One region of the Oceanobacillus sp. E9 genome, then DNA from elsewhere that is predicted to be linked to it. Evidence: predicted binding sites of a transcription regulator. Region 1 holds the regulator's gene; the other holds the start of a gene.

Region 1 (7,685 bases):
ATTCTTCAATTGTAATAACACCATCGTTACCTACGCGTTCCATTGCTTCAGCAATCAATTGACCTACTTCATCATCAGCAGCAGAGATAGCAGCTACTTGCGCAATGGATTCTTTAGATTCAACTGGTTTTGAGATAGATTTTAATTCAGTTACTGCTTCTGCCACAGCTTTTTCAATACCGCGACGGATTCCCACTGGGTTCGCACCAGAGGTTACGTTTTTCAATCCTTCACGAATCATTGCTTGAGCAAGTACAGTTGCAGTTGTAGTACCATCACCAGCAACATCATTTGTTTTTGATGCAACTTCAGATACTAATTGTGCACCCATATTTTCAAATGCATCTTCTAATTCAATTTCTTTTGCAATTGTAACACCATCATTAGTAATTAGAGGTGAGCCGAATTTTTTATCTAATACAACATTACGTCCTTTTGGTCCAAGCGTAACTTTTACTGCATCTGCCAATGTATCTACACCACGTAGCATTGCGCGACGAGCGTCTTCACTAAATTTTAAGTCTTTAGCCATTCTTTATTCCTCCTTGAATGTAGTTACGTATTTTATTATTCAGTCTAAATTTCTCATAAGAGTTTAGCCTATAATAGCTAAAATATCATTTTCACGAAGAATTAAGTATTCTGTACCTTCATATTTCACTTCTGTACCAGCAAATTTAGAAAAAATGATACGATCTCCTTCTGAAACTTCAAGAGCGATCTTTTCTCCATTTTCTACACGTCCAGAACCAACTGCTACTACTTTACCTTCCTGCGGTTTTTCCTTTGCAGAGTCTGGAAGTACGATTCCGCTTGCAGTTGTTTCTTCTTGTTCAACAAGTTCGATAACAACACGATCTCCTAATGGTTTAATCATGTAGAAATGCCTCCTTAATTCGATATCATTTTATTTTATTAGCACTCTTCACAGTTGAGTGCTAATCACAATTATTATAATAATTAATTCTATAAAAAAATGCAAGCAAAAAAGAGTGAAGAAATTATATTTTTTATTCAACATATGTAGTACTCAGTTATAGAAAAATAATACTTCATTTTCTTTTCATTTAATAGCGTGTTCTGATTATAATAACTATATATGCATATGTTAAACTATAGTAATTAATACAGTACATGATAAAGGAGCGTTTTATTTGAGTCGCAGATATTGGTATGTCATTCTTACATATATTATTATGCAGCTTTCAGGGGCTCTCTTCGCCCCAATTTTAGCGGTCGTTTTAGACTTATCTTTAATGGATGCAACGATTTATTGGTCAATATTTTCCTTTGGATTAGCGGTACTCATTACGCTATATCTTCTAAAACCAGATATGCAAATGCGAAATGATAATGCAGCAGGCATTGAAAGCATAATACTTTGGTCCATCGCTGGTTTCTTTATGGCTTTATTCGCGCAAGGTATTGCTGCCCAAATCGAAATAGCTTTAGGGATTGATCCTGGTTCAGAGAACACACAACAAATTATGGATATTACTCGAGCAGCACCGATATTTATGATCGTCCCGGCTATTTTAGCTCCGATTTTGGAAGAAATCATATTCCGAAAAATTATCTTTGGAGAGCTATATAAACGGATGAATTTCTTTTTCGCAGGGTTACTATCAGCAGTCATATTTGGCTTTATTCACTTAGACCCTACGCATATTCTTATTTATGCATCCATGGGATTTGTTTTTGCTTTCCTTTATGTAAAAACAAAACGTATCATTGTGCCTATCATCGTTCACGCAGCAATGAACTCCTTTGTTGTATTAATGCAATATAATATTGATCCTGAGGAACTGCAGCGAATGTTAGATGAGATGCAAATGATATTCTTTGGAGGTTAATCCATGAAACATCCTTATTTAACAAGAGCAATTCTATACTTTCTGGTTGGAATAGCTTTTATATACTTTGGGGTTCAAAGTAAGGAGAGCACCGTTTGGAATTCCGTTACATTGATTTTTTCAGCAGTCTCTGCTTTATGCTTCTTTTGTTCTTTTAAGATGTTTGGTTATCACAATAAAATAAAAAAGAAAAAGTAGACTGCATCTCAGTCTACTTTTTCTTTAAGCAAATTTCAACAAACGCTTACATAATAATCGATTTAAAATAATGAAATAATTACTGTAATGAATAATGTTTAAGAAAATACACAAGTGATTGAAGTTCAATCGCTAAATCAATATGATGCACACGAATATGACTTGGTACTGTAATTCTTGCTGGGGTAAAATTTAATATACCATTAACACCATGATCGACCAGTTGGTTGGCTATCGCATCTGCTTCATCTGCAGGTATCGTTAAAATCGCAACCTCTGTGTCCTTTAATCTTTCCCCTAGTTCGTCAATATGATAGACTGGAACTCCTCCGATATCGGTGCCTACCTTATTCTCATCAGCATCAAATGCAATGGTAATACGGATATTATTATTTTTCATAAAATTATAATGTAAGAAAGCTGTACCTAAATTTCCAACACCTATTAATGCTACTTCTGTTATTTCATGTTGATCTAACGTACGTTTAAAAAATCCTAATAAATATTCGACATTGTATCCGTATCCTTTTTTACCTAGTGCACCGAAATAAGAGAAATCTCTGCGAATGGTTGCGGAATCTACTTTAACCGCTTCACTTAATTCTTTTGATGATACACGCTTTTTTCCTTGTTGATTTAAGTTGTTAATGAAACGATAATATAATGGCAAGCGTTTTGCAGTTGCTTGCGGAATCTTGTTTTGTTCCATACGACCTTCCTCTTTTCAATGCTTAGAATAATTATCATACTATATTTATTTTAACAGATTTATCCTTAGAAGTCGTGACATTTTTCACAATAATATTGTCCCTTCTATGGCGATAAGCTAAACTAGTAATATGAGGTGACAATAAAATGATACTGATGCAATTAAACGGAATATCAAAATCTTTTGGCACAGAAGAGATTTTGTCTAATATAAAAGTAGAAATAAAAGACCAAGATCGAATTGCCATCGTCGGGAGAAATGGTGCAGGAAAATCGACATTGCTAAAAATAATGGCAAATGAAATCCCTTATGATGAAGGAGAGTTTTTCAAACCGAAAGACCTTACCTATGGTTACCTGTCGCAACATATGAAATTGGAATCAGGAAAAACCATTTGGAATGAAATGGAAGATGTGTTTTCCCATTTAAAACAAATGGAGAAAAAGTTACGTGAATTAGAAACAAAAATGGCAGATCCTACTGCAGTGGATGATGCTAGTTACCAACTAATTTTAAAGGAATATGATGACTTACAAGTTCGCTATCAATCAGATGGTGGTTATACGTATGAATCGGATATAAAATCGGTACTTACTGGACTCTCATTTGGAGATTACGATTATCGAGCACCGATTAACGAATTAAGTGGCGGGCAAAAAACAAGACTTGCTCTCGGTAAATTATTGCTACAAAAACCTCAATTACTCATCCTCGATGAGCCTACAAACCATCTGGACATTGATACACTTACATGGTTAGAAGGTTATCTCGTTAATTACCCTGGTGCTATTGTGATTGTTTCCCACGACCGTTATTTTCTTGATAGAACGGTTTCTATAGTTTATGAAATTTCTAGACATCATTCTAAAAAATATCACGGTACCTACAGTAAATACTTAGAACAAAAAGCACTCAATTTCGAACAAGAAATGAAAGAATATGAAAAACAACAAACGGATATTAAACGAATGGAAGAATTTATTCAAAAAAATATCGTTCGTGCTTCCACGACAAAACGAGCACAAAGTAGACGAAAGCAATTAGAAAAAATGGAAAGAATGGATCGTCCAATGGGGGATGAATCATCCGCTTCGATGTCATTTCAGATTAATCGTCGTAGTGGAAATGATGTGTTGAAAATCTCTGATTTGGGTTTTCGATATGAAGAACAACAAGACCCTACATTTCGCCATGTTCATCTCCATGCAAATCGCGGAGACCGTATCGCATTAGTTGGCCCGAATGGAATTGGAAAAACAACGTTATTAAAGACTATTGTGGAAAAAGAGTTTCCTTTCGAAGGAGATATTCAATTAGGGACGAATGTACAAGTTGGCTACTATGATCAGGAACAAACCGAACTTCACTCGAATAAAACTGTGCTTCAAGAATTGTGGGATGAGTATCCTCTAGTGAACGAAAAAGATATTCGTACGATTCTAGGTAATTTCTTATTCTCTGGCGATGACGTGTTAAAGCCAGTATCTGCATTAAGTGGTGGAGAAAAATCACGTTTAGCATTATCTAAATTAAAAATGCAAAAAGCAAATTTGCTTATTCTAGATGAACCAACGAACCACTTAGACATTGATAGTAAAGAAGTGTTAGAAGGTGCATTAGCTGATTTTCCTGGCACGATTATATTTGTTTCGCATGATCGTTATTTTATTAATCGAATCGCAGACCAAGTAGCTGAAATGAGTCCACAAGGAATTAAAATGTATCTTGGTGACTATGATTATTATTTAGAGAAAAAAGCAGAAGAAGCAGAACTTGCTCGTCTTCAGATGGAAAACGCTGTTCAATCAGTAACTGTTTCTGATAAAAAAAGAAACTTTAAAGAAGAAAAACAGAAACAAAGTGAAGAAAGAAAGCGAAAAAGACAGATTGCTGAACTTGAAAAACAAATTGAATCCACAGAAGAGCATATTGCACATTTAGAAGAACAAATGACGTTACCAGAAGTGTATGAAAATCACGAAAAAGCATTAGAGCTAACGGAAGAAACAAACACGTCCAAACAAAAACTTGATGACTTATTAGAGCAATGGACAAGTTTGGAAGAGTTAGATAATTGAAAAAATATTTATTTTCGTTTATAATTATCAACAGGTAAGTTTAAACTTGCCTGTTTTTTTTATATATGCGGACTGTCTAAGTGATGGCATATTTCCGGATAAAAATTTAATAAAAAACCATGGAGGTCGTTAGCTTTTGACGATAGCGCTGATAGGTTTACTTAGTCTAATTGTAGGCATAGCATGTTTTATGACTTGGAAAAAGGGGCTGCTGGTAATCAATACAAGTGCGCTTAAAAAAACAAAAGGGCACGCATCAGCTGAACCTGAAACAAACATCTATGAATTTAATGATAAACATATTTCGGATATCGTTGTTCATCGTTTAGATATCTGTGTGCTTGAAGTTGATACACCCTATGAGGAAGTAATGGATGTTATTATAAATAATCCATATAACAGATATCCTGTATTCGAAGAAGATATCGACCAAATAGTAGGAATTATTCACGTAAAAGACGTACTTTCTTACTTACATAAACATAATGATACCACCAAGTTTCAACTTCGAAATATCATGCATAATCCCTTCTTTATCTTAGAATCACAACGTGTAGACCTTGCATTTAAGGATATGCAAAAAGAACAGATTGCACTTGCGATTGTTTTAGATGAATATGGTGGCACAGAAGGTCTCATTACAACGGAAGATATGGTTAAAGAAATGGTTACTGATGTCCTTCAAGAAGATGATAGTTATGTATTGAATAAACCATCTTTTATCCAACAACTGGCTGGAAATAGATACCGAATTCATGCTCATTCACCATTGTACGAATTAGAAGGTATACTGGGCATCACTTTTCCTGAAGAGAATTTTAATACTTTAAGTGATTTCTTAATCGATCAATTAGGCTATATTCCTGCCAATCATGAGAAGCCGAACCTTCTCTATAAAAATGTACAATTCGAAGTAACTGAAATATCTTCACAACAAATACATTCTGTTATAGCAACCATTTATGAAGAAGGAGTAACATTTATCGATCAGTTTCATAAGCAACCTAGTTAATAAGATAAAAAACTCTCTTTATCCACAATGATGGATTCAGAGAGTTTTTTTATAGCTTTTATTTAAATAGATAGTCATTTTGTATCGTATGTTCCACCGCTACTCGGTAAACTATTGCCAATCCTAACATAGTGGACATGACAGAACTACCTCCATAGCTTATAAGTAGTAACGGAATTCCTGTAATAGGCATGATCCCAATTGTCATCCCGATATTTTGAAACACATGGATAAGCATCAAACTTAAAAATCCAAAGCAGAAATATGTGCCAAATGGTGAATGTTTATAAATGCTTAAACCTAAAGTTACTAAACGGTATAAAAGCATAAAGTAAAGAAAAATTACAATTGCGCTTCCAATAAATCCAAAGCTTTCACCAATTACAGAAAAGATAAAGTCTGTATGCGCTTCTGGATATTGTACTTCTAAACCACTCATTCCTTTACCAAACAATTGCCCAGAACCTAATGACATATGTGAGCGTTCGAACTGGAATGTCGCATCTGCTGATTGTTGTGATGGATCAAACCAAGTCATAATTCGATCAACTTGATATGGTGCGACTCCAAGAACATCAATGGCAAATTGCGGAAATCGAATAATTGCTAGAATAGCAGCTGCTGCTATAGATATCAAACCGACAATTAATGAAACAATAATCTTCCAATTAATACCTGATAAAATAGTCATCATTCCTGCAATAAACAAATACACCATCGACGTACCAAAATCAGGCTGTAGCATAATTAACCCAACTGGTATCAATGTATAAACAATCAGTTTAAGTAGTAACATAATATCCGTTTTCATAGTTTGAACTTCTATCTTTTCTTTATGGCCAGTTATCGTTGCTGCTAGAAATAAAATCGTCGACATTTTCGCAAATTCGGCAGGTTGAATGGACAACCCAGGTAAGGTGAACCAACTATTTGCTCCATTAATTTCCCTTGCAATTGCATCAGGACTAATAAGCAAGAGTCCCAATAAGAAAACTCCACCTAAATAGATATATATACTACCTCTATATAACTGTTCGAGGTCGATAAATTGTATCGCTGCTACAAAACAAACACCAATACCAAAAAAAGCAATTTGTCTTATGACAAAATTTGTATTAGTTTGATCAATTTGCTGCGCATTATAAATAGCCAATAAACTAATGATTACAAATCCTAAAAAGAGTAGGATTAAATCAGTTTGAAAATAATAATTTTGTTTTTTATTCATCGGATTTCCACCAAATTTCTTCCTGTTAATATCCTTATTTAATACAACACTTATCCACAACAAAAAGCTCGAAAAATGTCTAAAAAACTCGAACTAATAAAATTTATACACATAATCCACAACCAAATGAACAGTTATCCACTTTTTCATCCACATTTAAAAGATGATTACGTAGCTTATCTACATAATATATCCACACCCTTGTGAATAACCTGTGATTAATCAAGCAAAAGTGAAGGATTTGCATTTAAATCGAGTGTGGAACGATGACCCTTTTCAAACAATATGGTGCCTGCAGCAGCAATCATTGCTGCATTGTCTGTACATAGTTGAATTGGTGGAATATATAATGGAAAATCCTCGTCTGAAAAACGTTTCTCTAGACTTTTTCTTAACCCTGTATTAGCAGCTACTCCACCTGCTACAATAACTTGATTTACGTTATATTCTTTCGCTGCACGATATGTTTTTTCTGTCAGTACTTCCACAACACTAGCTTGAAAACTTGCAGCAATATCTTCTGCATTCAACGTCAACTCACGTTGCTTAGCATTATGAATTTTATTTATTACGGCAGACTTCAATCCACTAAAACTAAAATCATAAC
Region 2 (7,685 bases), on a different contig from region 1:
ATCAAATATCGTTGTTTTTCCTGCTCCTGTATTGCCTGATATAGAAAAAAGCTGTACGTCACCTAATTTGGTAAAGTCAATTATTTCTGTATCTTTATAAGGTCCAAAAGCAGTTAATTTAAGATATAATGGTCGCAATATTTACACCTCCATTCACTTCGCCTTGACTTCTTTATGTTCTTCTTTATTTAATTCATCCATTATTGTTTTAATAATTTCAATTGCCTCTTCTGAAGGTCCTTCACCTTTTACTTCTTTATAAAAAGCATGGAAAAGTTCCATTTCATTCATTTTTGTCTTCGGTATTGAATCTTCATCTTTCAAAGAAATTGGTGAAACTTGAGCTCGTTCAACATGCATTGCATTTGGATAGATAGAGCGGACTTTTTCCATTGGCGATAATACTGGAGTCTGATCCATTAATTGAACAAACACATAATCATCGCTTCGGTTTTCATTAAAAATTTGCTCTATCGTCATTTTCACACGACGCATATCTCTAAGTGGATATAAGTGCCTTTTCTCAACACAGACTTCCCCATTTTCAGCCAACTCTACAATAAGAAAGCCTTTTTTATGATTTTCTTCTGATATAGAATATTTCAAAGGAGATCCAGAATAACGGATTTTTTCATCTAATACATAATGCGCTTGATGGAGATGTCCCAGTGCTGTATAGTCAAATATTTTAAAATGATGTGCATCTACATATTCTGCTCCACCTATGGAAAGCGGACGTTCCGAATCACTTGTATTCTCACGTTCTTCACCAAATGGCGTGACAAAAGCATGTCCAATAGCGACATGCCTTGCATGAGGAGCCATATTTTCACGAATTTTATTTATTATATATTTTGCAGCATCATCATGTGTAATGATCTCGTCATTTTTAAAAATAGTGCGCACCGTACTAGGATCCGTATAAGGAATAAAATGAAAATGTACTTCCCCAAAAGAATCTTTCAAAATGACTGGTTCTAATTCTGTTGATAATTTACCGGTAACATGGTAACCGTTCTCTTTCATTAATCCACTTCCAAAATGTAGCCTTCCAGGACTATCATGGTTTCCAGCAATTGCTAATACCGGAATATTAAGTCCATGGATTATTTTATCTAATGTCTTGTCTAATAAGTGTACTGCGTCAACTGGAGGAACTGCTCGATCATAGAGGTCTCCCGCAATAATTACTACATCCGGTTGTTCCTTTTCAACTTCCGCAACAAATTGATTTAGTATATAATTTTGGTCTTCTGTCATATAAATTCCTTGAACCAGCTTTCCCAAATGCCAATCTGCAGTATGGAATATTTTCATTATTTCACTCCTAGCATAAGTTCTTTTTTTGTATGTAACAGAAAGTAATGTAATGACCTACTCTAACAACATTTAAGCGGGGGGGGGGGAATATAGCCCCCCACTAATTTTAGCTCCCCTTTATAATAATCCTTCTTGCTCAAATAAATAACGATAAGGAATATCTAAAAATATATACCGTCCATCTGTAAGCGGATAAGAATATGTACGGATTAATTCCGACTTATCTATATCCGTATACAGATCAGAAAGTAAACCTTTCTTCTCTAAGTTCATCCTCATTACATTTTCAAAGAAATAAGGTCGCCAACTCCAGTTTTTATTTAAACCTTCTTTAACCAGTTTCCACGTATCTTCTTGATCTTTTTCTGCGTTGGAAGAAAGTTGAATACCTTCCTCATTACAAATATAAACCCGAAATGCGAATTCTTTACATGCCTTACCTACATTTAATATAAATTCGTCATAGTTATCTGTTAAAGTCGATTGTGTTAAAATACTAGTAAACGTAGCATGTATTTTTTCTAGAAGTTCCAGTTGCGCTTTCCCCTTTTTTCGTTCATATGTAACGAATTGCTTAAAACTAACTTGAATGACTGATTTACAGCTATCAACTTCTACAAAGTCATTTTGAGGATGAATTAAGTACCTACCTTGATAGTATTGGCCCCCACTTCTCCATGCATAATTAAATTGATTATAATTATTAATTCCTTTAAACAGGAGAGACGCACCAATTTTGCGTGACAACATGGAAATTGCATGATAGACATCTTTGTATAGATGAGGTAGTAAATCATCCTTTAGAAAACTTGTATCTACTTTTAATACATTTGGATGTAATGTAGCTAATTGGTCAAGGATACCATTTGGATTTTCCAGTTGAATACTAACTTTTACGCCTAATGTTTTTAAATATTTTATTAGGTTGGATAGTTGATCCATATCTTTAGGAAATGCAGTGTCTTTCACTTCTAATATAATTTCATTTAATTTTAATCCTTTTGATTGGTATTCTTCAAGTATTGCAAGTAATGCTTCACCGTTGTTTCGTACAAGTAAATCAGCGTCATAGTAGAAAGATAGAAAACTTTTATCTTGCTTTTCAAGCTTATTTTCTATAGCTTTACGCTGAAGATAAGTATTTACTTCAATACGAAATTCATCCGGAATGGATACATCATCAAAAAAACAATCCATACGTTGTAACTTCCCATGCTTATTTTGAAAATAAGCAATCACTTCATATCCAATGATCATTTGCGTATCTGCGCTGACGATCGCTTTATAATAAGGAAGTAATTGGTCCATATCTAACATTACATCTAACGGATCCATATCTAATCCCCCTTTAGACTATTATATCACAGCAAACAAGTACCTCTCTTCCTTTTTAACTCATAATCATGTCAAGTGTTCTGTTACATTTTTTTTAGTTACCATACAAAATCCACATATTAATGAACATTTTGTGAAGCATTTCTCAAACTCTTGTTATTTTAGTTTACGAGTATTAATATTGTCACTGACATGTTAACTTGATAGGATTTAGAATACTATCCATAAACATACCGATGAAAGGGGTATCTACATGAATAAAAAGTGGGCCTATATAATGTTATTAACAGCAACAGCCTTATTTTTAGCAGGTTGTGAACCATTACTCGTACTTGATCCTAAGGGGCCACAAGCAGCAACGACCGCAAATGTTATATGGATTTCAATTATAACGATGGCATTAATTGTAATTGTTGTGATGGTAATGCTAGCAATTGTTTTGTTTAAGTATAGAGCTTCAAAACAAAGTGACGATTATGAGCCACCACACATAGAAGGAAGTCCTGTTGTAGAAGGAATTATTGTTGGTGTTCCAGTATTAATAGTAGCATTCTTAGCAGTTGTTTCTGTAATATCTACGTATCAAGTAGAATCTGTACCAGAAGGGTATAAAGATGACGAACCTTTAGTTATTTATGCTTCATCTTCAAACTGGAAATGGCATTTTAGTTATCCAGAACAAGACATTGAAACTGTAAACTATGTATTTATACCACAGGATAGAAATGTAGAATTTAGATTATATTCTCATAGTACAATCTCTAGTTTCTGGGTTCCTCAACTAGCTGGACAAAAATATGCGATGGCTGACATGGTAAATACATTGAATGTAGTCGCTGATCATTCAGGCGATTTTGTAGGAAGAAACTCTAACTTTAATGGTGAAGGTTTTGCGGAAAATATGTTTAATGTAACAGTTATGCCTCATGACGAATTCGACACTTGGGTAGAGGAAATTCATGCTACAGCAGATCCTCTTACTGAAGAAAAATTTGAAGAAATATTAGAACCAGGTCATCTCGGTCAAATGACATTCACAGGAACACATCAAGAATTTAAACCTGCTCCTGAAGGTGAGAACAGTCCACATAATCACGGACCATCCGATTCTAATGACGAAGGACACCATCATCACTAATTTATAAGATTCATGCAACAAGAGCATCGAAAGGAGATTCATAAATATGAATATATTAGAAAGATTTGCCATTCCTCCGCATGACGATCCGATGCTTTATGCATCCCTGGTTGCCATTGCACTTGTTTCTATAGCAGTTGTTGTAGGTATTACCTACTTCAAGAAATGGGGATATCTTTGGAACGAATGGTTGACTACCGTTGACCATAAACGTATAGGAATTATGTATATAATTTCAGCACTTCTAATGCTTTTCCGTGGTGGTGCTGATGGAGTTATGATGCGTCTACAAACTTCAGTTCCTGATAACAGTTTCTTAGATGCACAACACTATAATGAAATATTTACTACCCATGGTGTGGTTATGATTTTCTTCATGGCCATGGCATTTATTATTGGTTTAATGAACTATGTTATTCCATTGCAAATTGGTGCGCGAGATGTTGCATTCCCTCGCTTAAACGCACTAAGTTTCTGGCTATACTTTGCTGGTGCAATGTTATTCAATATTTCCTTCGTAGTCGGAGGATCACCTGATGCTGGATGGACAAATTATTATCCACTAGCAGGACCAGAGTTTAGTGAACATGTAGGTGTTAACTACTACAACTGGGCATTACAGATATCTGGTATCGGTACACTGATGACTGGTATTAACTTTGTAGTCACGATTATAAAAATGCGTGCACCAGGTATGAAATTGATGAAAATGCCAATGTTCACTTGGTCTGCATTAATTACAAATATAATTATTGTATTTGCATTCCCTGTTTTAACAATTGCCCTATTAATGGGTACTCTTGACCGTCAGTTCTTTACGAATTTCTTTACAACATCTGATGGCGGTATGGATATGATGTGGGCAAACCTATTCTGGATATGGGGACACCCAGAAGTATATATTTTGATATTACCGGCATTTGGTATTTACAGTCAGATTATCTCGACATTCTCTCAAAGAAACTTATATGGTTATAAATCGATGGTAGCTTCCATGGTTATTATCTCACTATTATCCTTTGTTGTTTGGGTTCACCATTTCTTTACAATGGGTCAAGGTGCACTTACAAATAGTATCTTCTCCATTACAACGATGGCGATAGCAGTTCCAACCGGAATTAAGATATTTAACTGGCTACTGACCATGTGGAAAGGTAAAATTCGATTTACCACACCAATGCTTTATTCCATCGCATTTATTCCTTTATTCACGATTGGTGGAGTAACTGGTGTAATGCTCTCGATCGCAAGTGCTGATTATCAATATCACAATACGATGTTCTTAGTTGCTCACTTCCATAATGTAATTATTCCTGGTGTAGTATTTGCGATGATTGCAGGATTAATTTATTACTGGCCAAAAATGTTTGGTTTCTTACTAAACGAAAGAATTGGTAAATGGGCATTCTGGAATATCGTTATCGGTTTCTGTCTATCCTTTTTCCCAATGTACATCACAGGATTAGACGGGCAAGCAAGACGTATGTACACTTATTCGGAAGCTTCTGGTTTCGGTCCATTAAACTTACTATCGTTTGGTGGAGTAGCATTATTAACCCTAGGATTTATCCTTCTGGTATTCAATATTTACTATAGTTTCCGTCATGCACCAAGAAATGTTGGAGATGATCCATGGAACGCTCGCTCTTTAGAATGGGCTACGCATAATCCAGTTCCAGAGTATAATTTTGCTGTTACACCAACTGTAGATTCAGAAGAAGCATTTTGGGATTACAAGAAAAACGGATATCAGTTGTTTAAAGAACCAATTAGTGACATCCATATGCCAAATAACAGTGGTTGGTCCATTATATTAGCAGGTTTCTTCTTTATCTTTGGTTTCTTCTTTGTATTCCATGTGTGGGCCGGAGCTATTGTAGGAGCAATAGGAATACTAGGCTGTCTACTATACCGTACATTTGAAAAAGATGATGGTCACCATATCCATAAAGAAGAAATTATTGAGACTGAAAAGAAATTTGGAGGTGACAAGAAATGAAAATAGATTCTAATCAACCTCTTGAGTACAGTACCGAACAAAATAAGATGAATATCCTTGGTTTTTGGATATTCTTAGGTGCAGAGATCATGTTATTTGCTACACTGTTTACAAGCTACTTTATTTATGAAGGTCGTGTCGGTTCCGGTCCAGGCGCAGCAGAAATCTTCGAAATTGGACCTGTCATCATTAATACAATGATCTTATTAACGAGTAGTTTTACAATTGGTTTAGCAATACATGCAATGCGAATCCAACGTACTAAAGCAATGATCGGTTTTCTGATTGTTACACTTGCACTTGGTGCAGCGTTTGTCAGTGTTGAAATTTATGAGTTTATTCATTTCTATCACTTAAACGCAACACTACAAACAAGTGGTTTCACTGCAACATTATTTACTACCCTAGCAACACACGGAGCGCACGTTACATTTGGTCTATTCTGGGGAATAATGATTATTATTCAATTAGTAAAGCACGGCTTAACTGCTCAAACAGCGAATAAATCATTTATATTCTCATTATATTGGCATTTCCTTGATGTAATGTGGATCTTCATCTTTAGCTTTGTGTACTTGAAAGGAATGATGTAACATGAAAGAATTATTCCCTATGAAGCAGGTTAACGGATTTATCTTTTCCCTGCTCCTCACAGTGATTGCGCTGAGCGTCTACTTTTTAGACATGTCCTTTGCAATGGGCTTAACAATTCTTATTGTTACAGCATTCATTCAAGCTGGAGTACAACTGATTGTATTTATGCACGCAGGAGAAAGTGAAGATAAAGGTACAATATATACAAGTATTTATTACGGTGCATTGATTGCATTGCTCACCGTATTCGGATCATTACTCGCAATGGTTTGGGGATATATGTAGATTCGAAAAAGCCAAAGGCACTTTTGCCTTTGGCTTTTTTATATGCCTATCTTTAATATAAATTTGTTCGTTGTTCTTTCTCGCTAACAAAAGATTCCTCTGTTGCTACTAAGAAAACACCCATAATAAAGATGAAAGTTGAGCCCATTACCAACCCTATACCAATAGCAGTCACCGCGGTTAAATCGCTTACAAAATATCCATAAATAAATAGTAGAGATCCTATTGTAATTAGCGTCCCACAAATAATTGATACATATTTCAGTAATTTTTGATTGATATCCATGAAACTTCATCCCCTTTGTTTACATTATGCTGCATGTTCAAAAAGTTGTCAATAAGTAAGTTACAATTTTATGAACTAATATATTTAAACTTGACATCAGGACTTTTGGTTTATTTATCTGCATTTCGCAGGTTATTCGTAGCAATTTTTGTATTAACAATTTATACTAAATTTGTATTTTAATTCTTATAGGAGGTTTCATATGCGTAACAAATTATTCACTGCACTATTTATTATGATTCTTAGTTTCACTATTATTCCAACGGTTGCATTTGCAATTGAAGCAGATGATCCAGAATTCGAAGCATTTCTCGTAGAAATTGATTGGGATAAGGAAGATTATATTGAGTACTTAGATAGTAAGTTTTATTCCATTGATGATTTTCCTAACAACGACTACTTAGGTATTCCCGTAACTGAAAAAACGTTAGAAGAAATTTATAACACCTATGATATTACTCATGAAGAGTTAAATGAAAAATTAAGAGAGACAGGACAACTATTTGAAGATGAAGATGTGTTTGATTCAACTTGGTTTTTATTCATTGAAGATGTAGCATTTGCTTTAGATCAAGGAGTAGAGAATTCTGATGAAATAACGGATTGGGACGAGGAAATTACTGAAGAAAATATTCAAGGTCTACTAGAGTTTTATGATTTCAGTTCATCTGAAGAATTAGAAGAGTACTTGAAGAGTATGGGCGATTCTATCGAAAACTACGAGACTA

The links. Region 1 encodes Rex, which represses fermentation and respiration genes when NADH is low (regulators of the CRP and FNR family bind a similar motif). Its sites were predicted from a motif close to TTGTGAAATATTTCACAA; they were not measured.
Region 2: qoxA (cytochrome aa3 quinol oxidase subunit II) is a predicted target of Rex. The motif match lies at 2,787-2,804, and genes of this name have one in related genera.

Annotation. Positions count from the first base shown of each region.
Region 1 covers NZ_LSNA01000009.1:296,786-304,470, forward strand. The annotation lists gene groL (chaperonin GroEL) at 1-532, opposite strand, end outside; gene groES (co-chaperone GroES) at 596-877, opposite strand; gene AQ616_RS17585 (CPBP family intramembrane glutamic endopeptidase) at 1,155-1,853, shown strand; gene AQ616_RS17590 (YdiK family protein) at 1,857-2,051, shown strand; gene AQ616_RS17595 (redox-sensing transcriptional repressor Rex) at 2,131-2,760, opposite strand; gene AQ616_RS17600 (ABC-F family ATP-binding cassette domain-containing protein) at 2,907-4,838, shown strand; gene AQ616_RS17605 (transporter associated domain-containing protein) at 5,029-5,850, shown strand; gene AQ616_RS17610 (FtsW/RodA/SpoVE family cell cycle protein) at 5,909-7,078, opposite strand; gene tsaD (tRNA (adenosine(37)-N6)-threonylcarbamoyltransferase complex transferase subunit TsaD) at 7,297-7,685, opposite strand, start outside.
Region 2 covers NZ_LSNA01000005.1:50,734-58,418, reverse strand. The annotation lists gene AQ616_RS04015 (AAA family ATPase) at 1-138, opposite strand, end outside; gene AQ616_RS04010 (exonuclease SbcCD subunit D) at 154-1,317, opposite strand; gene AQ616_RS04005 (EAL domain-containing protein) at 1,438-2,655, opposite strand; gene qoxA (cytochrome aa3 quinol oxidase subunit II) at 2,909-3,793, shown strand; gene qoxB (cytochrome aa3 quinol oxidase subunit I) at 3,840-5,792, shown strand; gene AQ616_RS03990 (cytochrome (ubi)quinol oxidase subunit III) at 5,789-6,385, shown strand; gene qoxD (cytochrome aa3 quinol oxidase subunit IV) at 6,387-6,671, shown strand; gene AQ616_RS03980 (hypothetical protein) at 6,724-6,957, opposite strand; gene AQ616_RS03975 (processed acidic surface protein) at 7,160-7,685, shown strand, end outside.